3 regions of the Yersinia alsatica genome follow, and region 2 is predicted to be linked to each of the others. Evidence: predicted binding sites of a transcription regulator. Region 2 holds the regulator's gene; each other region holds the start of a gene.

Region 1 (11,197 bases), 1.3 Mb from region 2:
CTGAGTTATCAGGCCTCAATCGGCGGGATCAGCTTCTCGACGGCACCGAATAATGGCCTGTATGCCACTGCCAATGGCTTCACACAACGGATGCCACAGTTACTCACTTCTTTGGTTGAAGGCTATTCCGGCTTTACACCAACAGAAGATCAATTAGCTCAGGCCAAGTCTTGGTATCGTGAACAACTAGAAGTTGCAGAGAAAGGCAAAGCTTATGAGCTGGCCATTCAGCCAGCCAAGTTACTCTCTCATGTTCCTTATGCAGAACGCAGTGAGCGGCGCAAATTGCTGGACACTATTAGTGTGCAGGATATCGTGACCTATCGTGATGCTTTGCTTAAACAATCTGCAATAGAAGTTTTGGCCGTCGGCAACATGACCGCACCACAAGTGACTGAGCTGGCTGAATCGCTGAAAAAACAACTCAGTTTGACCGGCACGACTTGGTGGACGGGTGAGGATGTGGTGGTTGATAAGGCTCAGCTAGCCAATATGGAACGGCTTGGCAGCAGCTCAGATGCTGCATTGGCGGCGGTCTACATTCCTACCGGTTATAGCGAGATTAAGGGGATGGCGTACAGTGCTTTGCTGGGGCAAATTGTTCAGCCATGGTTCTATGATCAACTACGTACGGAAGAGCAACTTGGCTATGCGGTATTTGCCTTCCCAATGTCGGTTGGCCGTCAGTGGGGCTTGGGCTTCTTACTGCAAAGCAACAGCAAGCAACCTGATTATCTTTATCAGCGCTATTTGGCCTTCTATCCACAGGCTGAAAAGCGTCTGCGTGACATGAAACCCGCTGATTTTGAACAATATAAGCAGGGGCTAATCAACCAATTACTGCAACGTCCACAAACACTGGATGAAGAAGCCAGCCGTTACAGTAATGATTTCAATCGTAATAATTTTGCGTTTGATAGCCGCGAGAAAATGATTGCTCAGGTGAAGCTACTGACTAACACGGCGTTGGCAGACTTCTTCCAGCAAGCGGTTATCAAGCCGCAAGGTTTGGCGCTGCTTTCTCAAGTTAAAGGCTTAGGGCAAACCGCTGGCGGGTATGCGGAGCTTAAAGGGTGGACGACGTATCCAACAACGTCTGCCTTGCAGGCAACTTTACCGCAGAAGGTATTGGCTCCATGACATCAATGACTCCCCAGCGGCTGGAGCCGCTAACGCTGCCCTTGTATGGCGAGAGGCTGATTGAAGCCTCTGCCGGTACTGGTAAAACTTTTACCATTGGGGTGCTTTATCTCAGATTATTGCTGGGCTTAGGTGGAGAGGCAGCATTTAGCCGCCCTCTGATGGTAGAGGAGATCCTGGTGGTGACCTTTACCGAGGCGGCAACTGAAGAGTTAAGGGGGCGAATCCGCGACAATATTCATGGGTTGCGCATCGCGTGCGTGCGGGGAGTCAGTGATGATCCAATGCATAAAGCTTTACTTGCTGAAATTACCGATCTGGGCGAGGCCGCAGCACAATTGCTGGCGGCCGAGCGCCAAATGGATGAAGCGGCAATTTACACCATTCATGGCTTCTGTCAGCGAATGCTGGCGAACAATGCATTTGAGTCTGGCATTTTATTTGAGCAAACATTGGTGCAAGACGAACTGCCACTACGCAGGCAAGCTTGTGCCGATTTTTGGCGGCGTCACTGTTATCCGCTCCCATTGACGATCGCTCGGGCGGTCAGTCAAGAATGGAGTGGCCCGGAAGCTCTGCTTAAAGACCTTGCTGCTTATTTACAGGGTGAGACGCCTAAATTTCGCCAAGCACCCGGTGAAGATGAAACGATACTCAGCCGGCATCAACAAATTGTGGTGCAAATTGATGCGGTTAAAGAGCAGTGGCGTGCTGCTGCCCATGAGTTAGAGGCTTTGATTAGTGGTTCTGGTGTCGATAAGCGCAGCTACAGCAGTAAACATTTGCCTAACTGGTTAGAAAAAGTCGGTATTTGGGCAGCACAAGAAACCGGTGACTACCAATTACCCAAAGAGCTGGAAAAATTTCGCCAGTCAGTATTATTGGAAAAAACCAAAAAAGGAGCCGCCCCCCAGCATGCTCTATTCAGTGTAATAGACCGAATATATGAACAACCGCTGACACTAAGAGATCTGATTTTAGCCAGAGCCATCAGTGAGATACGCACCTCCGTTCAGCAGGAAAAACGGCAGCGAGCAGAGCTGGGGTTTGATGACCTGCTCAGCAAACTGGATGCGGCATTACAGCAACCGGGTGGGGAGTTATTGGCTCAAGCTATCCGTACTCGTTATCCCGTAGCCATGATTGATGAGTTCCAGGATACCGATCCGCAACAATATCGTATTTTCCACACGCTGTACGGTGGACAAGGTGACTGTGGCCTATTGCTGATCGGCGATCCTAAACAGGCTATTTATGCATTCCGTGGTGCCGATATTTTTACCTATATTCGTGCCCGTTCAGAAGTAAGTGCCCGCTACACACTAGAGACAAACTGGCGTTCATCTTTCCCGATGGTGCAATCAGTAAACAGGCTATTTAGTTTGGTCAAAGTCCCTTTCTTATTTGAGCAAATCCCGTTTATAAATGTGGCGCCTGCAGAAAAAAATAGTCAGCTATCATTTGAAATAAAAGGGAAAAAACAACCTGCGCTCTCTTTCTGGCTACAGCCAGGAGAAGGGGTTGGTGTGAGTGAATATCAACAATTAATGGCGCGACAGTGCGCAGCTCAAATTCGTGACTGGTTAACTGCGGGTCAGCAAGGGCTGGCTCAATTAGTGACCGCCAAAGGTGCAAGGCCGGTTCAGGCATCTGATATAACCATATTGGTACGTAGCCGGGCAGAGGCGGCATTGGTGCGAGATGCACTGAGTGCGTTGGCTATCCCATCGGTTTATTTGTCTAATCGTGACAGCGTATTCGACACCACGGAAGCCAAAGACTTGCTGTGGCTATTGCAGGCGGTGCTAGCTCCTGAACAGGAACGGGCATTACGCAGCGCTATGGCGACTGGAATATTGGGGCTGGATGCCCAAATGTTGGATGCATTAAATCACGATGAGCGGGCTTGGGATGCTTTGGTAGATGAATTCGATGGCTATCGCCAGCATTGGCAGCGTCGTGGTGTGCTGCCAATGCTGCGGGAGGTTATGGCGCACCGCCATTTAGCGGAAAACCTGCTAGCTACCCCCGGCGGGGAAAGGCGGCTAACAGACGTGCTGCATCTGGGGGAGTTATTGCAAGAGGCTGCATCACAGCTTGATAGTGAGCACGCACTAATCCGCTGGTTGGCACAACAAATAGCACAGCCAAATCATCAGTCAGATAACCAGCAATTGCGTTTGGAAAGTGACCGCCATTTAGTGCAAGTCATTACTATCCATAAATCGAAAGGGCTGGAATATCCATTGGTATGGCTGCCTTTTGTGGGGAATTTCCGCCAGCAACAGGATGTGCTCTACCATGATCGCCACAGCTTTGAAGCATTGCTTGACCTCAATGCGGATGAAGAGAGTCAGGCTCTGGCGGAAGAAGAGCGTCTGGCGGAAGACCTGCGGTTATTATACGTGGCACTTACCCGCGCGGTTTATCATTGCAGCGTGGGTATTGCTCCGCTGATTAAAGGCGGGCGAAAAAAGCAGGGTGATAGTGACATGCACCTTAGTGCATTAGGCTATTTGGTGCAGCAAGGGCAAGCTGGAGATGCACAGTATCTGGCTGACAAACTTGCAGAGCTAACCACATTGGCTGCGGGCGATATTACTGTATCGACTGCAGGGCAACTGAATGAAACACCTTGGCAACCGCAGCCGGAAGCGTTGCCAGCTCTGGCGGCGCGTCAGTTTAGCCGACAGATACACGATTATTGGCGAGTCACCAGCTATTCCGGCCTACAGCAGCATGGTTCCAGTAAAAACGGCATATCACCAGTATTAAATGTGCCATTACAAGAGTTATTACCCCGGCTGGACACCGATGCTGCGGGTGAACAAGCAGTAATAACCGAGAACCGCTTAACGCCTCATACTTTCCCGCGCGGTGCTGCGCCGGGTACTTTCCTGCATGACCTACTTGAACCTTTGGATTTTAGCCAACCCATTGATCAAGAATGGCTTACCGAACAATTACAGCTGCAGGGCTTTGGTGAGCAATGGTCACCCATGCTACATCAGTGGCTAAACGACATTGTACAAGTCCCGCTGAATGAAACGGGTGTGACGCTGGCGGGGCTAACGCCACAGAGCAAGCAGGCGGAATTACAATTTTACCTGCCGATCGACGCGCTGCTACAAGCGCGAGAGTTAGACGCCTTAATCAAGCACTATGACCCACTTTCTCGCCAGTGCCCGGTATTGGATTTTCAGCAAGTAAGAGGGATGCTTAAAGGATTTATTGACTTGGTTTTCTGCTGGCAAGGCAAATATTACTTACTGGATTACAAGTCTAACTGGTTGGGTGAAGACAGCAGTGCTTATACCGCTGAAGCGATGACCCAAGCCATGGCTGAGCATCGCTATGACCTGCAATATCAACTATATACTCTGGCTTTACACCGCTATCTGCGTCATCGGTTAGCGAATTATGATTATCAACGTGACTTTGGTGGCGTCATCTATCTCTTCCTGCGTGGAGTCGATAAGCAGCATCCGGGTAACGGTATTTTTAGCTGCCGCCCAGAATGGGAGTTGATTGAAGGAATGGACAATCTATTCAGTGGTCGTGCTTTTGAGCTGCAATTCAGTGATGAAGGTGGCTCCGCCTCGATAGATGAGAGGGACGCAATATGATGGCGTTACTGGATCAGGCGGTTCGTGACCACTTACTACGCCCGCTGGATGTTCAGTTCTCGCGCATGATTGCCGGTGAAGACAATCCCATGCTGCAATTGGCTGCCGCTATTCTCAGTGCTGAAGCTGGGGCTGGGCATGTGTGTCTGCCACTAAGCTACTTGCAGCCGGATGAGCTATTTGGTGGTCGACAGCCGGGCTTATCACAAGCACTGTGGCAGACGGCGGGTTCGCCTGATAAATTGCTTTGGATTCAAGCTCTAAATAGTTCTCCAGCGGTCAGTGATGGTACGCGGCCAACGCCATTAGTTTTGCAAAATGACCGTTTGTATCTGCAACGAATGTGGCAATACGAAGGGGATGTCGTGCGGTTTATTGCCAGTGATAATGCCGCTTCATTCATTACTGAAACTAGAGTCGTCAACGAAACATTGCTGCGAGAAACTCTCGATGGTCTGTTTGGGCAGTCTGGCCCTAAAGTTGACTGGCAAAAAGTGGCAGCTGCGGTGGCTGCAACCCGTCGAATTTCCGTGATTTCTGGTGGACCGGGTACCGGAAAAACCACTACAGTCGCCAAGTTATTGACCGCACTGATACAACTTAGCCAAGGGCAACGTTTACGTATCCAACTTGCCGCCCCGACCGGTAAAGCTGCGGCGCGCTTGACTGAGTCTCTGGGCAATGCCATTCGGCAACTGCCATTGACTGATAATGAACGTAAGCTATTTCCTGACCAGGCATCCACATTACACCGCCTGCTGGGGGCTCAGCCTAACAGTCAGCGGCTGCGCTATCACCGAGGCAATCCATTAAACCTTGATGTGCTGGTAGTTGATGAAGCTTCCATGGTGGATTTGCCCATGATGGCACGGCTTATTGCCGCACTACCAGCCAAGGCTCAAGTGATTTTTCTTGGTGATCGAGACCAACTAGCGTCGGTTGAAGCGGGGGCGGTGCTGGGTGATATTTGCCGCTTTGCCGAGCTGGGCTATAGCGCAGCGCGAGCTGAACAATTAGCGCGCTTAACAGGATGCACACTGAGTGGGAATATACCCATTGGTGATGTACAAACTGACGCAGTTAATGTCCGTGATAGCCTGTGTTTGCTACGTAAAAGCTATCGCTTCGATGAAAAGTCCGGCATTGGGCAACTCGCCTTGGCCGTTAATGCTGGCAAGTATCACCATGCATTATCTGTTTTAAACGGCACATATTCTGATATCGAACGTTTCTCTTTGGCTGATGCCGATGATTATCAAGTATTGCTGGAAGACTGCGCTACTGGTTATCAGCACTATCTTCAACTGGCGACCACCGGCGCGCATGCCGCTGATGTGTTGGCGGCATTTGGCCGTTATCAACTGCTGTGCGCATTACGTACCGGGCCATTTGGTGTCAGTGGTTTAAATGAGCGGATTGAGCAGCTATTACATCGAAAACGGCTAATTGAACGCTCCCCTGGGCCATCAGGGCGCTGGTATGTTGGTCGGCCAGTGATGATTGGGCTAAATGACAGTGCGCTTGGTTTATTCAACGGTGATATTGGTATTGCTTTAATTGACTCTGAGGGAGAGCTGCGGGTGCATTTCCAATTACCCGATGGCAACATAAAGTCAGTACAACCCAGCCGCCTTCCGAGCCATGAAACCGCCTATGCGATGACTGTACATAAATCTCAGGGATCGGAGTTTGAACATACCGCGTTGGTATTACCCAATACTTTTATGCCAGTGTTAACCCGAGAGTTGGTCTATACCGCAATTACTCGAGCGCGTCAGCGCTTAACGCTGTATTGCAGTGATGCGGTGCTGGGGAGTGCAATTCGCACACCAACACTTCGTCTGAGTGGATTAGTCGATCGCTTGAATGAGCTGAAGAAATAAAACTAAGGGGGCGATAGCCCCCCTGATGTCATTAATGACCCGCTACAAATCAGCCAGCAGAATTTTTGAGCGGCGCTGATAGTTATACAGTTCCTGCTTCAGAATCGGTAAAACCTCAACTTCTGCCGGAGTAAAACCACGTTCCTGGAACCAATGAATGCTGCGGGTGGTTAACACAAACAGTTTTTTAAGCCCCATCTGCCGTGCCTGATTAGCAACCCGCTTGAGTAGCATTTCGCCGCGGGAAGAGCTGCGATAATCGGGATGCACTGCCACACAAGCCATCTCTCCGATTTGCTCCTCAGGGAATGGGTACAGTGCCGCGCAAGCAATGGTCAGATTATCCCGCTCAATAATGGTGAACTTATCGATCTCCATTTCAAGTTGTTCGCGCGAACGACGTACCAATATTCCTTGCTGCTCGAGTGGGCGGATCAGCTCCAAGATACCGCCAATATCATTAATGGTGGCGCGGCGAACTTGCTCAGCGCTCTCCATAACAATCTGGGTACCGATACCGTCGCGGGAGAACAGTTCTTGCACCAGCGCTCCATCTTCTTGATAACTCAGTAAATGGCTGCGGCGCACACCACTGCGGCAAGCCTTCACTGCGCCACGCAGAAAACGCACTGTCCCCGAGTTGTAATCACCTTCCTGTTCCAGATCTTCAATCCGCTTTTGCGCGTCGTTGGGGAACAGTTCTGAAATAATATTGCCTTCAATGTCTGTCACCCCTTGGGATGAGCAGAAGCCGATCATTTTTTCGGCTTTCAGTTTGATGGCCAACTGAGTAGCCACTTCTTCAGATGTCAGATTAAAGCTCTCGCCGGTAACCGACACGGCAACGGGCCCCAATAACACAATAGCGCCATTATCCAACTGGCGATGGATCGCTTCCTCATCAATCCGGCGAATACGCCCGCTATGGCAATAATCAACACCATCATCCACCCCCAGAGGTTGGGCAATGATAAAGTTGCCGCTGACGACATTAATATGCGCCCCTTGCAGTGGGGTATTATTCAGGCTCATCGATAATCTTGCCGTAATATCCAACTGCAATAAGCCGGCAGCCTGTTTAACCATTTCCAACGTGCGGGCATCGGTCACCCGGGTATGCTTATGATAAATAGGTTCGTAGTGATGCTGGGCCAAATTGGCGTCGATTTGGGGACGGGCGCCATAGACCACGACCAGCCGAATCCCTAGGCTATGCAATAACCCTATATCGTTGACGATGCTTGAGAAGTTTTCATGCTCAATCGCCTCGCCCCCCAGCATGACAACAAATGTCTTGCCGCGGTGCGCATTAATATAGGGAACTGAGTGGCGAAACCCTTGGACCAGTTCAGTACTACGTTCCTTCACGGCAGACCCTCTTTGAATTTTTATTCGGTATTTTTGTATTTTTATTCTTTTTTGATCAAGATGGCAAGCAGGAAATTGCTATTAAATGCATATGTATGGCACATGCTCATTAATAAATTGAATAACATAAAAATGTTTTTCTGATGACAGCTGGGGGTCGATTAGTTAAAGTTTTTCCTCATGAATTTTTTTTGTTCGATTTTTATTCATATTTTGGTAGTGACTTTGGAGTTACATGGCAGATTCAAATCATAATGTTAGGCGTCGCCGTCTACTACAAGGTGCCGCCGCAGCCTGGATGTTAAGTGTCACCCGGGTTGGATTTGCTGCTTCCTCTCATATCATCGCAGTAAGGGTTTGGCCCTCTTCAACTTATACCCGGGTAACACTGGAATCCAATACGCCGCTTAAGTATCGTCAGTTCGCGCTAAAAAATCCGGATCGGATTGTGGTGGATATTGAAGGCGTACATCTGAATAGCGTATTAAAAGAAATCAGTAGTCAGGTGCAGTCCGGCGATCCCTACCTGAAGCAGGCACGAGTAGGGCAGTTTGATAAAAATACTGTCCGGCTGGTGTTGGAGTTGAAGCAAAGTATCAGCCCGCAATTATTTACCCTTAAGCCCTTCGCTGAGTTTAAAAACCGCTTGGTAGTCGATTTATATCCGCAAGAGGGCACAACTTCGGCAGAGGATGACCCACTGCTGGCTCTTTTAGAGGATTACAATAAGGGTAATGTGGAGCGCACTTTGCCCGCTGAAGCGCCAAAAGCGGGTAAAGCAGGGCGGGACAGGCCGATTGTTATCATGCTAGACCCCGGGCATGGTGGGGAAGACCCCGGTGCTATTGGTCGAAATAAAACCCGTGAAAAAGATATTGTGTTGCAAATCGCCCGCCGGTTGCAGGCATTAATAAAAAAAGAATCGAATATGCGGGTGTTTATGACCCGTAATGAAGATGTCTTTATCCCACTGAAAGTGCGGGTCGCTAAAGCCCGTAAGTTGCGTGCGGATTTATTCATTTCGATTCATGCCGATGCCTTTACCAATCGAGCCGCCAGAGGCTCCTCCGTGTTTGCGTTATCGACCAAAGGGGCAACCAGTACTGCGGCGCGTTTCTTGGCCCAGACACAGAACGAAGCCGACCAGATTGGTGGGGTCAGCAAGAGTGGTGATCGCTATCTGGACCATACCATGATTGATTTGCTGCAAACGGCGACTATCAATGACAGCCTGAAATTTGGCAAAGAAGTGCTGAATCGCATGGGGAAGATTAACAAACTTCACAAGAATAGTGTCGATCAGGCTGGTTTTGCCGTATTGAAAGCACCTGATATTCCGTCCATTTTGGTTGAAACGGCCTTTATCAGTAATTTGGAAGAAGAGCGAAAATTACGCACCAGCCAGTTTCAGCAGCAAATTGCCGAATCTATCTTTGCTGGAATCAAAGCTTACTTTGCTAATGGCGGGGCGATGGCTCGGGTTTAGTCAGATTGATTGATATCAGCAGGGGCAGGATAGCCCTTGTTGGTAAGGGCTGGTGATAATGAGAAAGCCAGAAACAAAAAAACACCCTTGAGGGTGTCTTATGGTGATAAAAAATGATTAAGAATTGGTTGCGGGGGCCGGATTTGAACCGACGACCTTCGGGTTATGAGCCCGACGAGCTACCAGGCTGCTCCACCCCGCGTCCGTCTTAATACTATTTTCTATCTTTCTAGCTTAATGTAATTGGTTGCGGGGGCCGGATTTGAACCGACGACCTTCGGGTTATGAGCCCGACGAGCTACCAGGCTGCTCCACCCCGCGTCCGTCATTACATTTATTACTTTACTTCTCAGTAGCCACTTTCGTAGCTGGACATCTATTCTACCTAATTCGTCTTAACTTTCAAGACTATCGAACGACATTTGATACTGCTGGTAGCCAGTATCGGTTGGTTGCGGGGGCCGGATTTGAACCGACGACCTTCGGGTTATGAGCCCGACGAGCTACCAGGCTGCTCCACCCCGCGTCCGATTGAGCGCACTATACTCTGGATGAGATCTGTTGCAAGTAGTTTTGCCACTTAATTATGGTAAATAGAGTTTTTCGATTAATTTATCAACTATCTGTTTCCTTTTTCCCCACAACGCTGTCAGGGGATTTTTTTCTAGCTGCTGATTCCTTTATCCATAGGCGTTTGTTATCGTTCGCCGGTAGATAAAATAAGTAAGAGAAGGCGTGAAATGACAAGTCGTTGGGGCAAATACCTACTGAGTGGAATAATGATTGCCGTTCTGGCTGGTTGCCAATCGCGGCCAACTGATCGTGGGCAACAGTATAAGGATGGGCGTCTGGAGCAATCACTGGAGCTGGTGAATGAACCTAACGCGACAGGTAAGCCAGTCAACGCTAAAGATTATTCTGATCAGGTGAAGGTGATTAACCAATCTTCACCGGGTCTCTATAGCCGCAATAGCAATACTTTCAATGCGGTGCAAAACTGGATGTTGGCAGGGGCTGATACCAGTAAGTTAAGTCTGTTTGGTTTGAATGCCTATCAGATGGAAGGGGTAGATAATTTCGGTAATGTGCAATTTACCGGCTACTACACCCCGGTGCTTCAAGCCCGCTATACACCACAAGGTGAATTCCGCCATCCACTTTATCGTATGCCAGCGAAAGGAAAGCGCCGCTTACCTGATCGCGCTGCTATATATGCAGGTGCATTGGATAACAACAAATTAGCTATTGCCTACACCAATTCGCTAGTCGATAACTTTATGATGGAAGTACAGGGCAGCGGTTATGTTGATTATGGCGATGGCCGACCACTGACTTTCTTCGGCTATGCCGGTAAAAATGGCCACGCTTACCGCAGTATTGGTAAGGTGCTGATTGATCGTGGGGAAGTGGCGAAAGCAGATATGTCGATGCAAGCCATTCGCCACTGGGCTGAAACCCACAGTGAAGCTGAAGTCAGAGAGTTATTAGAGCAGAATCCGTCCTTTGTCTTCTTCAAACCGGAAATGTATGCGCCAGTGAAAGGAGCCAGTGCGGTGCCTTTGATTGCTAAAGCTTCGGTTGCCTCGGATCGTTCATTGATTCCACCGGGCACCACATTGTTGGCTGAAGTGCCTTTGTTGGATAATCAGGGGAAATTTACCGGCCAATATCAGATGCGGTTGATGGTCGCACTG
Region 2 (11,197 bases):
TGGGCAGGCGAGTGTGGTACTCAATCGCTTTGATCTCGCCATGATTAAACCTTTCCTTGGCCCAGATACCACCATGAGCGGGGTATTCACTGGGCGCGCGGATGTCAGCTGGAGAGCGGGCGGCGCTTTGCCGGATGTGCGGGTTTCACTCAGTGGCAATGGTGTCAAAGTGCAGCAAATGGTGCAGGGTAATCCGCTGCCGATAGCCTTTGAAACATTGAATTTGAATGGCGGCTTGACCAATGGCCAAGTGCGTGCGGACTGGTTGGTTAAGCTGGTCAATAATGGCCAGTTCTCCGGGCAGGTGCAGGTTGCTGATCCAGAAGGGCGGCGTAATCTATCCGGTAACATTGCTATCAGTAACTTCTCGCTGGCCATGATTAACCCGATTCTGAGTGATGGCGAAAAAGCGGCGGGTACTTTAAATGCTAATCTGCGTTTGGGGGGGAATGCGAAAAGCCCACTGGTCTTTGGCCGCCTGGCGCTGGATAACGTAGATGTTGACGGCAGTTGGATGCCATTTGATATCACCGAAGGGCGTCTGGTGATGAATTTTGACGGAATGACCTCAACATTAGAGGGCTTAATCCGCACTTCTCAAGGGCAACTCAATCTTTCTGGTGATGCTGACTGGCGTGATATCAATGCCTGGCGTGCCCGGATTGCCGCCAAAGGTAACAAGCTGCGGGTGACGGTTCCGCCAATGGTGCGGATAGATGTGTCCCCGGACATTGTCTTTGAAGCCACGCCACAGCTGTTTACTCTGAATGGCTCAGTCGATATTCCCTGGGCGCGTATTACCGTGCAGGAAGTGCCAGAAAGTGCCGTGGGGGTTTCACCTGATGAAGTGATGCTAAATAACGATCTGAAACCTATTTCACCGCGCTCTACCAGTATCCCAATTAACAGTAATCTGGTGATTCACGTTGGTAATGATGTTCGCCTGAATGCATTTGGCCTTAAAGCGCGCTTACAGGGCGACTTGAAAATGGTGCAGGACCAGCGCGGCTTAGGTTTGAATGGGCAGATTAATATTCCGTCTGGTAGTTTCCGTGCTTATGGTCAGGATTTAATTGTTAACAAAGGGGTATTGCTGTTCTCCGGCCCACCGGATCAGCCGCTACTCAATATCGAAGCCATTCGAAATCCTGATGCTACTGCCGACGGTGTGACGGCTGGCGTGCGGGTGACGGGAATGGCGGACTCACCACGGCTGGAGATCTTCTCGGATCCGGCGATGTCCCAGCAAGAAGCATTATCTTATCTGCTACGTGGGCAGGGACTGGGCAATTCTGGGGCTGACAGCGGCTTGATGACGTCCATGCTGGTCGGTATGGGGGTTGCACAAAGTGGTAAACTTGTGGGTAAAATTGGCGAGGCATTTGGTGTAAGCAACCTGGCACTGGATACTCAGGGGGTTGGCGATAGCTCACAAGTGGTCGTCAGTGGATATGTCACTAAAGATCTGCAAGTAAAATACGGTGTGGGTATATTTGACTCGCTGGCTACGTTAACATTACGTTATCGGTTGATGCCCAGGTTGTATCTGGAAGCGGTGTCTGGTATTGATCAGGCATTAGATGTGCTTTATCAGTTTGAGTTCTAACAATGCGAATTATTGTCTACGGTAGTTTACGACGCAAGCAAGGTAATAGTCATTGGATGACGGACGCCCAGTTATTGGGTGAACATGACCTGGAAGGTTTTGATATGTACGATTTAGGTCATTATCCGGCAGTTGTGCCCGGAGACGGCACCGTGCATTGTGAAGTTTATCGTATTAACTCGTCTATTATGAATGAGTTAGATGAGCTGAAAAGTAATACCAAAGATTATCGGCGTGAGTTGATCCAGACGCCTTATGGCAGTGCGTGGATATACCTTTATCGTCTACCGATTGAAGGGCTACCGCGTATCTACAGTGGCGATTGGTTAAAGCGCCATGAAGAAAATAATAAGCTGTAAAGTTAAATAGCCATAAAAAAAACACCGCTCAAGGGCGGTGTTTTTTATGACGTCCGCGACAAAGAATTACTTCTTCGCACGTTCGAAAGAGGACAGGATCTCGGCTTTAGCAGCTGCGGCATCTTCCCAACCGTCAACTTTCACCCACTTGCCAGTTTCCAGATCTTTGTAATGCTCAAAGAAGTGTTTGATCTGTGCTTTCAGCAGCTCTGGTAGGTCTTGCACGTCTTTAATGTGGTCATATTCTTTGGTCAGTTTGCTGTGTGGAACAGCCACCAACTTGGCATCTTCACCCGCTTCATCGGTCATTTTCAGCACGCCAACTGGGCGGCAACGAATAACTGAGCCTGGCTGTAACGGATACGGCGTTGGCACCAACACATCAACTGGGTCGCCATCTAATGACAAGGTGTTATTGATGTAGCCGTAGTTGCACGGATAGAACATTGCAGTAGACATGAAACGGTCTACAAACAGAGAACCGGTTTCTTTGTCGATTTCATATTTGATTGGATCGGCGTTGGCAGGGATTTCGATCACAACATAAATATCTTCTGGCAGGTCTTTACCTGCGGGTACTTGGTTCAAGCTCATGTCGGTTTCCTTTTATCAAACCAGAAATGGAGTGCCGGCTATTATAGCCAAGTCTTATGTGAATTCCTGTCCTTTTCACTGCTTGATGGTGGTGAGATTGCCTGAATCAAGGCTATTCCATTGAGATAAAATACCGTCATTATCTAAATGTATCTATTTTAAGCTGTTTTTCCGGCGATGGTTCAAGACGACATTATTACAGCCGATAACTAAATCAAACAATAAGACTGTCCGCTGTAATGCTAACGCTTTGTAATCTTAACCATTTGCACATAACCGGAAAAAACCGATGTTAAAAAAGATTACCATTAAAAATGGGCTTATTGCTCAACTAAGCCTTATGTCTTTGATTCTATTAATTGTCAGTGTGATTGGAATAAATTCAATCCAGGAGAGTTCGCGCTCGCTACAAATAATAAATCAAATCCAGGGGGAGGAACTGGGATCGTTATCGAATAGCTTTAATGCCACCTTAAGTGCCAGAACTGAAGCGGCACTAGCCATCCATCAATTAGAGATAGGGCTGATTGATGAATCTTTGCAAACGGTAAAGCAGGCCGAGGATTCGCTGGCATTATCACAAACAGAAATGGCACGTTTTGTCAGCGCAGTATCTGATCGGGGAGACGGGCAGGAACTGGCAACTAACATCCAGAAAAGTTATAAAAATTATGTTGATAAGGGCGTAGTTCCCATGCTGGCCGCCATCAAGGCGGGCTATGCCGATGAGTATTATGAGGTGCTGGAAAAGAGCATCACCGATATCAGCAAAGCATTTAACAATGATGTCGCTACTTTTCGCAGCTATGCACTGGATGCGGGACAACTGCAAATTGATAAAGCCACCAGTGCAGCCAACATCAAATTGGCCATCATTGTTGCGGCGGGGCTGATTACGCTGATTTCTGCGGTGCTGGCGTGGTTCGCGCTTAAGTACATTATTTTGCAGCCATTGGAGCAATCAATTCATCAGCTTGAATATATAGCCGATGGTGATTTAACTCATAACATTAACAGTGACGGCAATACGGAATTGGCGCGGCTGGCAAGAGCCTTGCAAACCATGCAGCAGTCGCTGGTGGAATCGGTCAGTAATGTACGTGATGTTGGCGGGCAAATTGGTGTCGGTTCGCGGGAGTTAGCTGCGGGTAACAGTCATTTGGCGGCACGTACTGAAGAGTCGGCCTCTTCATTGGAGCAGACGGCGGCCAGTATGGAACAGTTGACCGCGACGGTAAAAATGAATGCTGAAAACTCGGATCAGGCCAATCGTCTGGCGATGAGTGTGTCGGATTTTGCCAATAAAGGGAGTGAGGCTGTCAGTCATGTGGTGGATAAGATGCAGGCGATCACCACCAGTTCGCGGCGTATCTCCGATATCATTAGCGTGATTGACGGCATTGCGTTTCAGACGAATATTCTGGCGCTTAACGCAGCGGTAGAGGCGGCCAGGGCCGGTGAACAGGGGCGTGGTTTTGCTGTGGTGGCGGGCGAAGTGCGCAATCTGGCACAGCGCAGTGCGCAGTCAGCCAAAGAGATTAAAGACTTGATTGTTGAATCACAACATCGGGTACGTGAAGGGGCGGATATGGCTGAATCCGCAGGGAAAACCATGTTTGAGATTGCGGGTGAAGTCAGTCGCGTGACCGCATTGATGCGCGAAATCTCCGCTGCGACTTATGAACAAAGTAGCGGAATTGAGCAAGTGAATGTGGCTATTGCTCAAATGGATCAGGTTGCCCAGCAGAATGCGACTTTGGTTGAACAGGCCGCAGCCGCGACGCGTTCATTAGAGGAACAAGCCGATGCATTGTCCGCCAGCATGGCGGTATTTAAATTACAGGGCGATAAACTGGCTGTCGCATAAAAAAAACAGCGGCTTAGGGCCGCTGCTCTCTGGTCTTTGCCGTAAACATCCAGCCACCAAACCAATCGGTGGCTTTTTTACGGCACTCGCGCCATTTACTTCGCTTCTTCATCATCCGGGAATTTAGCAATAAAGCCTTCTGCATCTTCAACCATGGATTTTGTGCCGACGAAGAAAGGTGCGCGCTGATGCAATTTCTCCGGCACGATATCCAGAATGCGGTTAACCCCATCAGTTGCCTTACCACCGGCTTGTTCTGCTAGGAATGCCATCGGGTTGCATTCGTACAGCAAACGCAGTTTCCCTTGTGGATGGCTGGCAGTACTTGGGTAAATATAAATGCCGCCTTTCAATAGATTACGATGGAAGTCGGCTACCAGTGAGCCAATATAGCGCGAAGTATATGGGCGCTTGGTGGCTTCATCCTGCTCTTGGCAATACTTGATGTATTTCTTCACACCCAGTGGGAATTTAATGTAATTCCCTTCGTTGATGGAATACATGCAACCGGTTGCGGGATAGCGAACTTTTTCATGGGATAAACAGAAAACACCCAGTGAAGGATCGTAAGTGAAAGTATGGACACCATAACCGGTGGTATATACCAGCATGGTTGAAGAACCGTAAACCACATAACCTGCCGCAACTTGCTTGGTGCCCGGTTGCAGGAAGTCGGCTTCGGTAATTGGGGTGCCAAATGGGGTAATACGACGATAGATGGAGAAAATAGTACCGACGGACACATTCACGTCAATATTTGAAGAACCATCCAGCGGATCCATCAGAACCACATATTTGGCATTTTCTGCTCGCCCGCCATCAAAGATAACAATGTCATCTTCTTCTTCGGAGGCGATACCAGCAACTTCGCCACGGGCTTTGAGGGCAGCTTTCAATTTTTCATTGGCAAACAGATCCAGTTTCATCTGGTCTTCGCCCTGAATATTAGAAACACCGCTGGCACCTAAAATATCAACCAGTCCTGCTTTATTGATATCGCGATGAATGATTTTTGCGCCGAGTTTGATTGCTGAAAGTAATGCAGTTAATTCGCCGGTGGCGTGAGAGAAGTCTAGCTGTTTCTCAACGATGAATTCGCCTAACGTTTTCATGACACAATCCCTGAATCTACGGTTAAATATCGATTTATTAACGAACAACTCACCCAATGGCAGCAGTGTAGCCCAAAGGTGAGAATGATTCATAGGCAATTCCATTTCTTCTCTTTGATTCTGAGCGGTAGAATGGCTACAAATTCGAAGCTTATTAATACGGAAAATTTATGCGCATTCACATATTAGGTATCTGCGGCACTTTTATGGGCGGCCTGGCAATGCTCGCCCGTTCATTAGGGCATGAAGTGACGGGATCGGATGCTAACGTGTATCCGCCGATGAGCACCCTGCTGGAGAATCAAGGGATCGACTTGATCCAAGGGTATGATCCCGCTCAACTGAATCCGGCCCCAGATTTAGTCATCATCGGTAATGCCATGACCCGCGGTAATCCGTGCGTTGAAGCAGTATTAGAACAAGGCATCCCGTATGTTTCCGGCCCACAATGGTTACATGACCATGTGTTGCCAGAGCGCTGGGTATTAGCTGTTGCCGGGACCCACGGTAAAACCACCACTGCCGGGATGGTTGCCTGGATTTTGCAAGCTTGCGGTTATGAACCCGGCTTTGTGATTGGCGGTGTGCCGGGGAATTTTGAGGTTTCAGCCCGGTTAGGCAATAGCCCATTCTTTGTGATTGAAGCTGATGAATATGATTGCGCCTTCTTTGATAAGCGCTCCAAATTTGTTCATTACAGTCCAAGAACCTTGATCATGAATAATCTTGAGTTTGATCATGCTGATATTTTTGACGATCTCAAAGCGATCCAGAAGCAATTCCACCATCTGGTTCGCATCGTCCCAGGGCAAGGCAAAATCATTGTTCCGGATAATGACAATCATCTCAAGCAAGTGATGGCGATGGGGTGCTGGAGTGAGCAAGAGCTGGTTGGTGAAACCGGCAGTTGGTTTGCTCGTAAAGTGTCAATTGATGCTAGTGTCTATGAAGTGTTTCTCGATAATGAATTAGTGGGTGAGGTCAGTTGGTCACTGGTGGGTGAACATAATATGCATAATGGCTTGATGGCCATTGCTGCTGCCCGCCATGTGGGGGTCTTGCCAGCCGATGCTTGTCGGGTTTTGGGTGATTTTATTAACGCCCGCCGTCGGCTAGAACTTCGTGGTGAAGCTCATGGGGTGACTGTTTATGATGATTTTGCTCATCATCCAACCGCTATCCTTGCCACGCTGGCGGCACTGCGCAGCAAAGTGGGAGGAACGGCACGAATCTTGGCGGTGCTGGAGCCTCGCTCTAACACCATGAAACTGGGATTGTGCAAAAACGAGTTGGCACCGTCATTAGGTCGTGCCGATGAAGTGTTCCTGTTCCAGCCTCAACACATTCCTTGGCAGGTGGTGGAAGTCGCAGAGGCTTGTATTCAGCCTGCACATTGGAGTGCCGATATTGATACGCTGGTTGATATGGTCGTGAAAACAGCTCAACCCGGTGATCATATTCTGGTGATGAGTAACGGCGGTTTTGGTGGGATTCACGATAAGCTATTGAGTGCCCTAACTAAAAAATCCGAGCAAGACGCCCAATCTCAGGACTAAGCTGGATAAAAAAAGCCCCCGCAGAGTGGGGGTAAAAGGGTTCGTCGGATAGACGACGAGGGATTATTCTGTCGTGGTGCTGACGTGCCCCAAGGGGTCCATCAAGACCTTGTTTCTATCAATACTCTATTCAATATGCTGAAAATTAATGTTTCAACCGATTGGATAAACCATCGTGTTCGAAAGTATGCCCCTTTAAATGGGGCATTTACTTTCATGCTTATTGCTTAGCTTATTTGTAAATCTTCGCAGTGGCATGCCAGCCATTATCATCATTTATACCAATGATTTTGTAAGCGGTAGCGCCTTTGCTGTCTGCTTTATCTGCGATGGCTTGTTCAATATCAGAAGGGGCACCAGTAATGCCGCTAACACTGATAGCACCTAAGTCAGTCATTTTGCTGGCTTGCGCAGCATCAATTGATTGTGCTGCTTGAGCACCGAAAGCAACAACAGAAAGTAGGCTAAGAGCCGTCAGAGTCGTTTTGATTTTCATGATTTTTCCTCAATAGTTCACAACAACCCAAAAGTGCTTATCATGGATTTTGATACTTTCAGTTTGTTGTTTTTACTGGTTATTTAATTCGAATTTCGATGTTGTCTTACACATCTATTGCCAATAGTGGCGAGCAAAGACTTACTGGTAAATCTCGGCGGTGGCGTGCCAGTTATTATCTGCGCGTGCTTCGATAACTTTATACGCTTTTGCACCCATAGCATCGGCTTTATCAGACAGAGCCTGACGAATATCAGAGGGTGCGCCGTTGATACCACTCACAGTAATAGTGCCCATGGGTTTCAAATTAGCGGCTTGATTATCGCTGATGGAATCTGCTGCAAAAACGCCAAATGATAGTGCAGATAGAATGCTAATGGTTGCGATAGTAGTTTTAACGTTCATGTTTATGCCTCTAGTTATTCTTTTATCACTTCACAAGAAGTGTGATTTACGTCACGAAAATGAGTATACATCTAGTAACTGAGAATATTAATAGCGGGCTAATAATATTAGATGTCACTTTATCGTTAGTTACTACTTTTTTAGAACGAAAAGGAATAAAAAGTGGTTAAAAAACAGCAGATTTTAGTAAAAGTATAATATTTTCAAGGTGATAAGTGTTTTTGACTAAAAGTGCGAAATAGAATGGCAGCTTTGACCATCTATCGGGGAAAGGCAGTGTTATCTAATGGTTTTAAAAGTAAGAAGCAGTGATATTTCCTGTTTCTTAGGTTGGTGCTGTGGGTTTGAGAGAGCAAATGCGGCATATCATATAGAGATATAGCCGCATCTTTAGATCAGATAGCAAGGTGCGGAGATTAAAGCTCTTGCTCAAATAGCCCGAGGATAGCCTCATGCAACTGCTTAACGGTAAAACCTCTGGCAGGTGTGGTGAAGATAGTATCGTCACCAGCAATGCTACCCAGAATACCTTCTGCTTTACCTAATGAATCCAACAGACGAGCGATCAACTGGGCTGCACCTGGACTGGTATTAATGACAACCACCGAATCATTATAATCAACATCTAATACCAGATTCTTCAGCGGACTGCTGGTCGTCGGCACACCCAGCTCAGCAGGTAAGCAATAAACCATCTCCATTTTTGCATTGCGCGTTCTGACCGCTCCGAATTTGGTCAACATGCGCGAAACTTTGGATTGGTTGATATTTTCAAAGCCTTCTTCCTGCAAGGCCAAAACGATCTCACCTTGAGAACTGAATTTCTCTTCTTTCAATAACGCTTTAAACGCCTTGATAAGATCTTCTTGTTTTGCGGGGTTACGCATTTTTTATGCCCTGAGCAGTCAATAGTAAATGGGATTATTATGCATTTAAATGAATTTTTATTCAACATGACTATGGAGTATTGGCGATAAAAGCCCTGATATCAAGGTGTATTGGAATTTTAACATCACCTTACTGTTACGATTATGCTAAATCAGCCTTTTATTAGTATTCGGAATTGGTAACCAAAATGTTATTAAAATGATGTTGTTCTGATGTAACAGAAGGGTGTAATGTAACCGCCGATTAACCTGTCATGAATACTTCAGTAAATTTTAGAATAATGTGCGCTATATCATTAATGAATAAGCGATTTACTCTAAAATACATGCGCATTATGCGCCTTTTTGATGCGTGATATCTCAATCTGACTGTTAATAGATTGTGTTTAAAATCGCAATAAATTAAGGTGCGTAAATAGATGAATTCACGGCAAATTTAAATTAAATATAATAAGGAGTATAGGATGAAAGTTGCAGTTCTCGGTGCTGCTGGTGGTATCGGCCAGGCCCTCGCTCTTCTACTCAAGACCCAGCTTCCTTCAGGTTCAGACCTCTCATTATATGATATCGCGCCAGTGACTCCAGGTGTCGCGGTTGATCTGAGCCATATCCCTACTGCTGTTAATATTAAAGGTTTCAGCGGCGAAGATGCTACTCCAGCACTGCAAGGAGCAGATATTGTTCTGATTTCTGCTGGTGTTGCACGTAAGCCAGGCATGGATCGTTCAGACCTGTTCAATGTGAATGCGGGTATTGTCCGTAATCTGGTTGAGCAAATCGCGCGCACTTGCCCGAAAGCGCTAATCGGTATCATTACTAACCCGGTCAATACCACTGTTGCTATTGCCGCAGAAGTACTGAAAAAAGCCGGTGTTTACGATAAGAACAAATTATTCGGTATCACCACACTGGATACCATTCGCTCAAACACCTTTGTTGCTGAACTGAAAGGGAAGCAACCTCAGGATATCGAAGTGCCAGTTATTGGCGGTCACTCTGGCGTTACTATCTTGCCATTGTTGTCGCAAGTCCCAGGTATCAGCTTCACTGAGCAAGAAGTGGCCGATTTAACTAAACGTATCCAGAATGCGGGTACTGAAGTTGTTGAAGCAAAAGCCGGTGGCGGGTCTGCGACTCTGTCCATGGGGCAGGCTGCGGCACGTTTTGGTCTTTCTTTGGTTCGCGCTCTGCAAGGCGAAAGCAATGTTGTTGAGTGTTCTTACGTTGAAGGCGATGGCAAATATGCCCGCTTCTTTGCTCAGCCAATCCTGTTGGGTAAAAACGGTGTTGCTGAACGTAAAGACATTGGCAAACTGAGTGCTTTTGAACAGCAGGCACTGGACAGCATGCTTGATGTGTTACATAACGATATCAAGTTGGGCGAAGAGTTCGTCAAATAACACCTATATCTGAGTTGTTTGATGTCGCAGTGGCTTTTGTTCACCTGAATCACTGACCAAGGTTAATGATTCAGGTGTCTGCCATAGCGCTAATGACTTGGGCATAGAAAGTGATAATAGAGAGTATGGCCATTACAGAAGGCGAAAGTGACCTCTGAATATGGCCTCATCAACCGCCGACATTATTCATCGGCGGTTTTTTTATGCCGGTACATTGGCCTGACGTATCCTTACTTTTCGGTCAAGAAGAACCCCTGTCTTTGCATCAAAATAGCGTGTTGGCCAGATTTCAGAAGGATGAATGTCCAGGCACTCAGCAATCAACCATTCCCCTTTTGGCCAAGGGCGTGTTAACGCATTGGCAAGTGTAGATGAACTTAAGCCCGCTTTTCGAGAGAGGGCCGCCAGTGTGGTGTCTTTTTTACGTAGTGCCGCAATGATGTCGGCTGGATGCCAATCAGATTTCCTTAAAATCATCTTTAATCCTTTTTTTTTCTAAGCAGCTGACGTGTTAGTGATATAAATAACGGTACATTGTTAATCGTACTGTGAACATAAAGTAATCATTTAGAAGCATAGTAACATTTATTTTCTGAAAAATTTTAAATGTTTTCTAAATATTCCTGTTTTGTGTCACAACGCATATTAGGAAGCAACGCCATGAAAAAAGAGTGGTTTGCCGCTAAGGAATTGGCAGGTCTTGATGGGCTACCGTCATCACCACAAGGAGTAAACCTCATGGCTAAACGTGAGGGATGGGAACAGCGCCGCCGCCGTGGTGTGCAGGGAAAGGCTGTTGAGTATCATATTGAGAGTTTACCCACTACGATACTGAATTCATTACAGTTAAGGGAAGATCCCGCCAAGTATACGCCGACGCGGCAAGACCCGCTGTCTCTATGGGTTGAAGCCTAT
Region 3 (11,197 bases), 650 kb from region 2:
CATCATCATTGATGACCGCACTGAATTTCTGCAAATCACTCAGCGATAAAGCCTCTAATGCTTTGCCCTGACGAATAGCCTCAACAACCGCCTCACCCACAATATGGTGAGCTTCACGGAAAGGCACACCTTTAGCAACCAGATAGTCAGCCAACTCTGTCGCATTGGCATAACCTTGCTCAGCCGCTTCTTTACAGCGCGGGCGTTTTACTTGAATGCCATCCAGCACCAGCGCTGCCATATGCAGGCAATCAAGCCAGGTATCGAGTGCATCAAACAGCCCTTCTTTGTCTTCCTGCATGTCTTTGTTATAAGCCAGAGGCAAGCCTTTCAGCGTCATCATCATCCCAGTCAATGCGCCCTGTACCCGACCACATTTCCCACGGATTAATTCCAATGCATCTGGATTTTTCTTTTGCGGCATCAGGGAAGAGCCCGACGTAACGCGATCAGATAAGTCGACAAAAGCGGCTTCACCACTGTTGAAGAAGATCAAATCTTCGGCAAAGCGGGATAAATGCACCATGCCGATGCTGGCATTAGACAGCAATTCCAGTACATGGTCGCGGTCGGAAACACTATCCAGACTGTTACGTGTTGCCGAAGCAAAACCTAACCAGCCCGCCAGTTGTTCACGATCGATGGCATAAGCTGTTCCTGCCAGCGCACCACTGCCTAACGGACTGACATCCAAACGTTTTAGTGTGTCTTGCAGGCGGCTTTCATCGCGGGAAAGCATTTCAGCATAGGCCAGACACCAATGTGCGAAGGTGACAGGTTGTGCCCGTTGCAAGTGGGTATAGCCCGGCATGACAGCATCTTGGTTAGCTTCAGCAGTGATAACCAGCGCCTGCTGCAACTGCTGCACCGCGGTTTTCAATTCCGTTATCTGGAACTTACACCACAATTTCAGATCCGTTGCCACTTGGTCATTACGGCTACGCCCGGTATGCAGCTTTTTGCCTAAATCGCCCACTTTTTCAATCAGTTTGGTTTCAACCCAGCTGTGGATATCTTCCGCATCGCTGGCCAAAATAGCTTGTGGATCGGCCTGCACTTCTTCCAACAAAACAGAGAGTGCCTGCTCAAGTTGTTGCTGTTCTGACTCGGTCAAAACGCCAACTGTGACCAGTGCTTTCGACCAGGCAACAGAACCGATAATATCCTGTTCAGCCAGTCGGTAATCAAACCGCAGGGAATCATTAAACTGCTTAAAACGCTGATCTGCCGCCTGACTGAACCGTCCGCCCCACAATGCCATAATTTTGCTTCCCTAGATTGTGAATATACCCATCATCTTAAGGGATGATTGGCATTGAAATTGTGTTGATATAGAAAATCATAATATACCCAAAGTTGTTGGAGTTGCAGCAAAGCCGCAACTTCAAATACAGCGGGTATTAAGCCAGAATACGGGTGCCAATCGGCACGCCATTAAACAGGGCTGGCAGCTGATCGGCATGACGCCAACTGGCGATATCTACCGGACGACCTAATGAACGTGCCGCATCCAGCGCCGCATTCACTTTAACCACCATACCGTCAGTAATGATGCCCTGAGCAATTAATTGCTCGGCTTTTTGTGCCGTCATCTCCGCTATCCGTTGGCCCTTGCCATCCAGAATGCCACTGACATCTGACAGTAAAATCAAATCTGCGCCCAGCGTGGCAGCCAATGCTGTTGCGGCCTGATCCGCATTCACATTCATTAATTTGCCATCAATAGTGATACCAATAGAGCTGATGATTGGCATGTAATCCGCAGCCAGCAAGGTTTGCACCAAAGCCGGAGAACCCGGTAATGCTTTACCGACATGCCCCAGTTCGGCATCTAATGGCGTAACTTCTACAGTATTGCCATCGCCCAGACACAAACCGACAGCATTGATTTGGTGTTTTACCGCCCAAGCCAGCAGGGTTTTGTTAGCTGTACCGGCCAATGCACCGGTAATGATATCAATCTGATCGGCTGGGGTAACACGCAGGCCGTTTTTCTTCACTACCGGCAAAGCGAGTTTTTTCATCAAATCATCAACCAGGCAACCACCACCGTGCATAATCACCAGCGGGCGCTCATGTTTCTCACGATAGGTCACCAATGCAGTAAACAGGCGTTCCAGCGCTTCTTCGCTGTCCAGCAACACGCCACCTAATTTAATGACTAATGGGTTCATTATGTTTCGCCTCGATGTACCCGTCGTCTTTCAAGATGCAGGGTTGTTGGCTGCCATCATTCACTCAACTCATTGAGTTCATTCTGTTATCGCCTACCTGCAACTCGAAATCTATTGGGTATAATTAGATTATATTTCTGTATTTTCTGGTTCTGGCTCAGTGCTTCACCCTCTGGCCGCCTACAACAGCGACTGGGTTTCCGCAAAGCCAAAACGTATATTCATGCATTGGACAGCCTGTGCTGCCGCACCTTTCAGCAGGTTATCTTCTGTCGCGACAATAATTAAATGTTCGCCCTGTACAGAGAAACCAATATCACAGAAAGGTAAACCCACCACCGCTTTCAGTGCTGGCACGCCTTGCTGATATAACCGCACCAGTGGCTTATCCTGATATGCATTGTGGTAAGCCTCGGCGATATCTTGTGCTGTCACTCCGGCTTTCAAACGGCAGGTGATGGTCGCCAAAATGCCCCGGGCAAAATTCCCCAAATGCGGCGTAAAAATGACCGGGGTGCCAAGGTGAGCAACAATTTCCGGCTGATGACGATGATTAAACAAGCCGTACGGCTGCAAACTCACTTCACAGAAGCTGTTGCCGATACTGGCTTTACGTCCCGCGCCACTCACACCACTGACCGCGTTAATCACCGGCCATTGTGCTTCATTGAGCAAATCGCCATCGACCAATGGCTTAAGTGCCAGTTGTGATGCGGTTGGGTAGCAACCCGGTACGGCAATCAATTGCGCCTGTTTAATCTCTTCGGCCTGCCATTCAGCCAGCCCATAAACCGCTTTATCCAGCCAATCGGCATGTTGATGCTCGAAACCATAATATTGGCGGTAAAACGCTGTGTCCTGAACCCGGAATGCCCCCGAGAGATCAAACACCACGCAGCCTGCTGCCAGGAATTGTGGGGCTAAATCATGGCTAACTTCATGGGCAGTGGCGAGGAAGACAACATCAACACCTTTTGCCGCCTGAGCCACATCCACCAAGGGTTGCAGCGGAAGATCGATAATGCCTTTTAGTTGCGGATGCAGATCAGAAAGTAATTTTCCTGCATCTGCACTTTGCGCTGAAACCGTTAAACCGGTTATGTTCATATGTGGGTGACGATTCAGGTAAGCCGTAAGCTCCGCTCCGGCATAACCACTGGCACCAACAATCAGCGTATTCAACATGGGTTTAGTTTACCTTCTGACTAAATTGTATTTATGCGTTTAAAGACATAAATACTCAAAACCGTTATCCGGGTTCTCAGCAAGGTTTTACTGTTCCCCCACGTGATTGAGCATTGACATTTTCGTAAAATTAAGGGCGCTTTTGGGTTCCCTTACGCTCAAGCTTAATGTATTTTTATTCATAATTACTGCATGAATATTGATACTATCCTAACCAAAGGCTGTCAACAGTGAAGATGAAATTACCTCCATTTATTGAGCTGTATCGGGCATTAATCGCCATACCATCGATCAGCGCAACCGATAGTGCTCTCGACCAAAGTAATGAGTCGCTAATCAACTTGTTGGCCGGATGGTTTGCTGATCTGGGTTTTCGTGTCGAAATCCAGCCTGTACCTGATACTCGCCACAAATTTAATCTGCTCGCCTCTATTGGTGAAGGTCAGGGTGGATTGCTGCTGGCGGGCCATACCGATACCGTCCCCTATGATGAAGGGCGCTGGACGCGCGACCCATTCACCCTGACTGAGCATGGCAATAAGTTGTATGGTTTGGGTACCGCGGATATGAAAGGGTTTTTTGCCTTTATTCTGGATGCGGTACGCGATATTGATGCCAGTAAACTGAGTAAGCCGCTGTATATTCTGGCAACTGCCGATGAAGAGACCACCATGGCAGGCGCGCGTTATTTTGCCGCGTCTACCCAGTTGCGCCCCGACTTCGCCATTATTGGTGAGCCAACATCACTGCAACCGGTGCGGGCGCACAAAGGGCATATTTCCAACGCCATCCGTATTACCGGCCAATCTGGTCACTCCAGTGATCCCGCGCGTGGTGTGAATGCCATTGATTTGATGCATGAATCTATCACCCAGTTGATGAAACTGCGCACCACCCTGCAAGAGCGTTATAACAACCCGGCGTTTGCCATTCCTTATCCGACGATGAATTTCGGTCATATTAATGGCGGTGATGCCGCAAACCGTATCTGTGCTTGCTGTGAATTGCATATGGATATCCGCCCGCTGCCAGGCCTGACATTAAGTGATCTGGATGAGTTAATGACTGAAGCGTTGGCACCAGTGAGTGAGCGCTGGCCGGGCCGCTTGAGTATTGATGAGCTGCACCCGCCGATTCCAGGTTATGAGTGCCCAACCGATCACCATATGGTGGGCGTTATCGAGAAATTACTCGGTGAGCGCACCGCGGTGGTTAACTACTGCACCGAAGCGCCGTTTATCCAGCAAGTTTGCCCAACATTGGTATTGGGCCCAGGGTCTATCAATCAAGCCCATCAGCCGGATGAATTTATCGATATGGCCTTTATCGAGCCAACCCGCGAGCTAATTGGTCAGTTAGTTGATCATTTCTGTCAGCAGAAATAACCCTAATGGGGTAGTCGGATCAAAATTACCGATTAGCCAGACTGATAACCTGACCTCGGTAATTAAATTTCAACAATATCCCTAAAATTGATGTTTTTTTGCTAAAAATAGTGTCAATTGGGGTATGGAATTGAACGCGGCGAGTGGAAATGTCCATCTCAGCCTTTTGAGTGAAATTAATTTACAAAAAAAACCATAAAAGTTTATACCCAAAGTCATTGGCGTTGCAGATAGGCAGCAAGTGAACAAATCCCGATGAGCTGACACTGGTCAGTGATTCGGGTGAGTGAGCGCCGCTAACAACCCTGCGGCGTCAAGGGCGAAGGGGATATGGGTCAGGGGTCATATGAACGAACAATATTCCGCAATGCGAAGTAACGTCAGTATGCTCGGTAAACTACTCGGGGATACCATCAAGGAAGCGCTAGGCGAACACATTCTTGATCGGGTAGAAACCATCCGTAAATTATCTAAATCTTCGCGTGCTGGTAATGAAGCGAGCCGTCAGGAGCTACTGACGACGCTGCAAAATCTGTCCAACGACGAGCTGCTACCGGTAGCCCGTGCTTTTAGCCAATTCCTCAATCTGACGAATACGGCAGAGCAATACCACAGTATTTCGCCACACGGTGAAGCGGCAAGTAATCCGGAAGCTCTGGCCCAACTGTTCACCCGCTTAAAAGAGAAAAATTTGAGCGAAAAGGACATGCGCAGCGCGGTTGACGAATTATCCATTGAGCTGGTGTTGACCGCTCACCCAACCGAAATCACTCGCCGCACCCTGATCCACAAACTGGTTGAAGTGAATACTTGCCTGAGCCAACTGGATCACAACGATTTAGCCGATTACGAACGCAACAAGATCATGCGTCGTTTGCGTCAGTTAGTTGCACAATCATGGCATACCGACGAAATTCGTAAAATTCGCCCTTCCCCAGTCGATGAAGCTAAATGGGGCTTTGCGGTAGTTGAAAATAGTCTGTGGGAAGGTGTGCCCGCATTCCTGCGTGAGTTTAACGAGCAGTTGCAAAACTCCCTCGATTACCGCTTGCCTGTCGAGGCGGTGCCGATTCGTTTCACCTCATGGATGGGCGGCGACCGCGACGGTAACCCCAATGTCACCGCAGAGATCACTCGCCATGTGCTGTTACTGAGCCGCTGGAAAGCGACCGATTTGTTCCTGCGTGATATTCAAGTGCTGGTGTCCGAGCTTTCTATGTCGGAATGTACGCCGGAATTGCGTGAACTGGCCGGTGGCGAAGAGGTGCTTGAACCTTATCGCGAGCTGATGAAGCGCGTGCGCACCCAGTTGACCAATACTCAGGCCTATCTGGAAAGCCGTCTGAAAGGCGAGCGCGTATTGCCGCCAACTGACTTGCTGGTCAGCAATGATCAACTGTGGGACCCGCTCTATGCGTGCTATCAGTCCCTGAAAACCTGTGGCATGGAAATCATCGCCAACGGCCAATTGCTGGACACTCTGCGCCGCGTACGCTGTTTTGGTGTGCCATTGGTGCGTATCGATGTGCGTCAGGAAAGTACCCGTCATACCGATGCTATTGCTGAACTGACTCGCTATCTGGGCCTTGGCGATTATGAAAGCTGGTCTGAAGCAGATAAACAAGCCTTCCTGATCCGCGAGCTGAACTCCAAACGCCCATTGGTTCCACTGAAATGGGAACCTAGCGCCGACACGCAAGAAGTGCTGGAAACCTGCCGGGTTATCGCCGAAGCGCCACAAGGCTCTATCGCCGCTTATGTTATCTCCATGGCCAAAGTGCCGTCGGACGTGCTGGCGGTGCATTTGCTGCTGAAAGAAGCCGGTTGTCCATTCACTCTGCCCGTCGCGCCACTGTTCGAAACGCTTGATGACCTCAACAATGCCGACGACGTGATGACCCAGTTGCTGAGTATCGACTGGTATCGCGGCCTGATCCAAGGCAAGCAAATGGTGATGATTGGCTATTCTGACTCGGCGAAAGATGCCGGCGTGATGGCCGCCTCTTGGGCGCAATATCGCGCGCAGGATGCATTAATCAAAACCTGTGAGAAAGCCGGTATCTCCCTGACGCTGTTCCATGGCCGTGGCGGTTCGATTGGCCGCGGTGGAGCACCGGCGCACGCCGCTCTGCTCTCTCAGCCTCCGGGTAGCCTGAAAGGCGGCTTACGTGTTACTGAACAGGGCGAGATGATTCGCTTCAAGTTTGGCCTGCCGGAAGTCACTATCAGTAGCCTGGCGCTGTATGCCGGTGCCATTCTGGAAGCGAATTTGTTACCACCGCCAGAGCCGAAAAAAGAATGGGTTGAGGTGATGGATTTGCTGTCTGATGCATCCTGCGATATGTATCGCGGCTACGTGCGTGAGAATCCCGAGTTTGTTCCTTACTTCCGCGCGGCAACACCGGAGCTGGAGTTAGGTAAATTACCATTGGGTTCACGCCCGGCAAAACGCCGCCCAGACGGTGGCGTAGAGAGTCTGCGTGCCATCCCATGGATTTTCGCCTGGACGCAAAACCGTCTGATGCTACCCGCTTGGCTGGGTGCCGGTGCCGGTTTGCAGAAAGCGATCGATGCTGGTAAGAAAGAGGCATTAGCCACTATGTGCCGTGATTGGCCATTCTTCTCTACCCGCATTGGTATGCTGGAGATGGTATTCGCGAAAGCCGATTTATGGCTGGCTGAATATTACGATCAGCGCCTGGTGGATAAATCTTTGTGGCCGTTAGGCCAGCAATTACGTGACCAATTAGAAGCGGATATTAAAGTAGTGTTGGCCATTGCCAACGATGATCACTTAATGGCTGATTTGCCGTGGATTGCAGAGTCTATCGCGTTGCGTAACGTGTACACCGACCCATTAAACGTGTTGCAAGCCGAGCTGTTACACCGCTCGCGTCAGCAAGAACACCCAGATGCCCGTGTTGAGCAGGCTTTGATGGTGACGATTGCTGGTGTTGCCGCCGGGATGCGGAATACAGGTTAGAGGTGATACAAGGGGGGGAGGAAACTCCCCTTTTTCATGGGGTTAAGGTTTCAGTTGTTAGGGTAGATCGAGGGATTGGTTTGGTTGCTAAAACAGACCGAGTTATTGTTTCGGTTGTTAATCGCTCAGTGATCAACTTATCTCCACAACCTCAACCAAGTTAAGGCCCATAAGCGTGGGCCTTAACAATCCGCGCTTTTCGCGAGCATCCTTGCTTGCCCACTCACTCTCCCCTCCATCCTTGTCGGCAATATTCCTGATTGCACTTAACATCAAAGCCCAAAAACCAAGGTTTTGACCTTAATATTTAAAAGCACATTTGAGCAGCCGAGTGAAGAGTGTAGGCAAGGCAATCCGCCATGGACGGCGGATTGAGGCGTCACGCGGAGGGACCCGCGTAAAGCCGTCCGTCAGCCGAAACGATGAATTGAGGGCCACCCACGAAGTGGGCGAGCGATACGTGCGCAAGCGCGGGATTGTTAAGGGTGTGCGCTCACACACCCTTGACCGGTTGGGGCGGCGGAGATTAAGTGAGTCGTGAAGCTTTAACAACCGAACCCGATCACTAAATCCATGGAAGACAAAACCAACCTCATCCCCCTAAAAACTAAGGCCTCACCCCGAGGGTATGGCAAATCGCATAACTCAACTCTGCGCGGTTCAAGGTATAGAAATGGAAATCCTTCACCCCTTCACGGCTTAGAATCTTCACCATGTCCATCGCAACAGATGCCCCGACCATTTTGCGCGTCTCAGGGTCGTCATCCAGCCCTTCAAAAATGCTGGTCATCCAATTAGGCACTCGCACATTGGTCATGGTGGCAAAGCGCTGAAGCTGCTTAAAATTAGACACCGGTAAAATACCCGGGACAATCTCAACATCAATACCCGTCGCCACACAGCGGTCGCGAAAACGCAGGTAACTTTCCACATCAAAGAAGAACTGAGTGATAGCGCGGTTAGCACCAGCATCAATTTTACGTTTCAGGTTAATCAAGTCTGCCTGCGCGCTTTTGGCTTCAGGATGCACTTCCGGGTAAGCCGCAACAGAGATATCAAAATCCCCCACGTCTTTCAGCAAGGTCACCAAATCAGCAGCATACATTTCTGGTTTGCCACTGTTCGGGGGTAGGTCACCACGCAAAGCAACAATATGGCGAATACCGCTATTCCAGTAGTCAGTGGCGATATCACGTAACTGAGTCGGAGAAGCATCAACACAGGTCAGGTGCGGCGCAGCTTCAAGGCCGGTACGCTCTTTAATCCCTTTGATGATACTGTGAGTGCGGTCGCGCTCACCCGAGTTAGCGCCATAAGTTACTGAGACAAACTTCGGCTTCAGAGTGCTCAAACGGTCAATTGAGCTCCACAGAGTGTCTTCCATCTCGCTGGTACGCGGCGGGAAAAATTCAAAAGAAACATTAATCTGACCTTGCAGCTCTGCCAGACTTTGATTCAGCGCTTCCCGCTGGTTTGCGTGAAAAAAACTCATACCCTGTTACTCCATTGCCTATGATTGTCGCTTCGACGACTTATGTTATCTGTCACTGTCCAATTATGAGCGTCTATACGTTTAGACGTCTAAATAGAAAATGACCGAAGTTGGCGAAAGAGTCAACTTTTAAATAAGTTTAGAGCGATGATTAATCTTCACGCGCAATACGCGGAAAATTCATGTAGAGGATAACGGGATATTTTGCCTCCCCTACGTCAGGCAGAGGAGGCAAGTAACAGCAGATTACAGCAGTTGAGACAGACGGTTTAAATCCGACTGAATGGCTCCAGCGGTGACATCACGACCCGCCCCTGGGCCACGAATGACCAACGGATTATCGCGATACCAGCGGCTCTCAATGGCGAATACGTTATCGCAAGGTAGCAAGGAGGCCAATGGATGGTCAGCGCGAACCGCTTCAACGCCCACCCGCGCCTTACCATTGGCATCAAAGCGAGCGACGTAACGTAATACCAGCCCCATCTCATTCGCCGCTTCTAAGCGCTGAATCATTTGCTGATTCAATGCTTCACCATTTTCAAAGAATTGATCCACTGAGCCGACATCCGCACCCGCAGGTACCAATGACTCCACTCGGACTTGATTCGGTTCGATGTCATAACCGGCTTCACGGGCTAAGATAACCAGCTTGCGCATGACATCCTGACCCGAGAGATCCACGCGCGGATCGGGCTCCGTCAGACCTTGCTGCCAGGCTTGATCCACCAGCTCGGTAAAGGGCACCGTGCCGTCAAATTGCAGGAACAACCAAGACAGCGTCCCGGAGAAAATACCGCTAATGGCCAAGATGCTGTCGCCACTATCACGCAAGTCACGCACGGTGTGGTTCACCGGTAAACCGGCACCGACCGTGGCGTTATACAGCCAATGGCGACCGGTTTTGGCAAAAGCATCACGGATTTGGCGATAGTTATTGCTGCTTGAAGCACCGGCTAATTTATTGGCACTGATCACATGGAAGCCGTAACTGGCGAAATCCAGATATTGCTCGGCAAGTGACTCGCTGGCGGTGACGTCCAACACCACCAAATCATCAAACGGGTGCGCACGCATCCACAAGAACAGTGATTCTTCATCCTGCTCTTTGGCTTCATCATCATAAAATGCCAGTGTCCGGCTAGCATCCAGCCCGTCATAACTCAGCAGGCTACGACGGCTGTCGACAACCCCAGCTAGCACGAATTCGAAACCACTGCGGGCCGAAATATTTTTTTGCTCACGGGCAAACAGCTCCAGCCAACGAGCACCAATGTTACCTTTGCCAAACAGCATCAAACCAATGCGTTTTTCGGCGCGGAACAGCGACTGATGCAGCCCTTGAATCAAGTGCTCAGTCGGCCCAAGACGCAGCACGGCAACCATGCTGATACCGTCTTCCGCCTGCCAGATAAATTCAACCGGCTGATCTTTCAACTGTTGATAAAAACGGTGGCTGTGTAGCGGGTTTTTACTCACTCCTGCACCAACCAATGCTACCAGAGCCAACCCCTCACGCAGAGATAATTTCCCCGGCAGCGTGGCGTCTTCCAGCACTCTGAGCGCACTGTTAACCACTTCTGAGGTATAGCAAAGTTGCAATAGATTGCGGTCAGGATGGATACCGGTCGCCAGCGGTTTGATTTGCGCACGTTTGAGGAGCAAATCAATTTCTTTCTGTGCCAGCGAGAAATCGTGGTGGCTGGCAATCTGTAATTCGATCAGGCAAACATCATCATGGCTGGTGACAATCTTGGCACCAGACCCGGAGGCCAGTACCCGCTCAATGCGCGTTGAACCTTGCTCCGGCTGATAGCTACAGCGCAGTTGTAAATCAATATCGCTGCCTGAAACCGGCTGTAACGTGCGGGTATGCAGTACTGGGGCCGCCAGCCGGGCCAATTCACTGGCTTCATCCAGCCGCAGTAATGGCAGTAAACAGGCGTCTTTCACTTTACGTGGGTCAGCGCTATATACC

What was found. The regulator ArgR, encoded in region 2, controls arginine synthesis, uptake and breakdown. The targets are predictions, from matches to a motif close to ANTGAATAAAAATACANT.
Region 1: a site for ArgR is predicted at 8,050-8,067, ahead of argA (amino-acid N-acetyltransferase). Genes of this name have one in related genera too.
Region 3: a site for ArgR is predicted at 3,526-3,543, ahead of argC (N-acetyl-gamma-glutamyl-phosphate reductase). Genes of this name have one in related genera too.

What each region holds. Positions count from the first base shown of each region.
Region 1 covers NZ_CP104006.1:1,766,744-1,777,940, forward strand. Annotated here, with positions in the region: gene ptrA (pitrilysin) at 1-1,140, shown strand, start outside; gene recB (exodeoxyribonuclease V subunit beta) at 1,137-4,766, shown strand; gene recD (exodeoxyribonuclease V subunit alpha) at 4,766-6,649, shown strand; gene argA (amino-acid N-acetyltransferase) at 6,692-8,017, opposite strand; gene amiC (N-acetylmuramoyl-L-alanine amidase AmiC) at 8,253-9,503, shown strand; tRNA gene N0H69_RS07740 (tRNA-Met) at 9,629-9,705, opposite strand; tRNA gene N0H69_RS07745 (tRNA-Met) at 9,748-9,824, opposite strand; tRNA gene N0H69_RS07750 (tRNA-Met) at 9,953-10,029, opposite strand; gene mltA (murein transglycosylase A) at 10,244-11,197, shown strand, end outside.
Region 2 covers NZ_CP104006.1:472,005-483,201, forward strand. Annotated here, with positions in the region: gene tamB (autotransporter assembly complex protein TamB) at 1-1,606, shown strand, start outside; gene N0H69_RS02150 (gamma-glutamylcyclotransferase family protein) at 1,609-1,965, shown strand; gene ppa (inorganic diphosphatase) at 2,032-2,559, opposite strand; gene N0H69_RS02160 (methyl-accepting chemotaxis protein) at 2,849-4,426, shown strand; gene fbp (class 1 fructose-bisphosphatase) at 4,522-5,538, opposite strand; gene mpl (UDP-N-acetylmuramate:L-alanyl-gamma-D-glutamyl-meso-diaminopimelate ligase) at 5,709-7,094, shown strand; gene N0H69_RS02175 (YdgH/BhsA/McbA-like domain containing protein) at 7,327-7,590, opposite strand; gene yhcN (peroxide/acid stress response protein YhcN) at 7,732-7,995, opposite strand; gene argR (transcriptional regulator ArgR) at 8,412-8,882, opposite strand; gene mdh (malate dehydrogenase) at 9,347-10,282, shown strand; gene N0H69_RS02195 (helix-turn-helix domain-containing protein) at 10,484-10,759, opposite strand; gene N0H69_RS02200 (DNA-binding protein) at 10,943-11,197, shown strand, end outside.
Region 3 covers NZ_CP104006.1:4,718,534-4,729,730, forward strand. Annotated here, with positions in the region: gene argH (argininosuccinate lyase) at 1-1,261, opposite strand, end outside; gene argB (acetylglutamate kinase) at 1,401-2,174, opposite strand; gene argC (N-acetyl-gamma-glutamyl-phosphate reductase) at 2,355-3,359, opposite strand; gene argE (acetylornithine deacetylase) at 3,596-4,744, shown strand; gene ppc (phosphoenolpyruvate carboxylase) at 5,091-7,727, shown strand; gene metF (methylenetetrahydrofolate reductase) at 8,335-9,219, opposite strand; gene N0H69_RS21365 (bifunctional aspartate kinase/homoserine dehydrogenase II) at 9,466-11,197, opposite strand, start outside.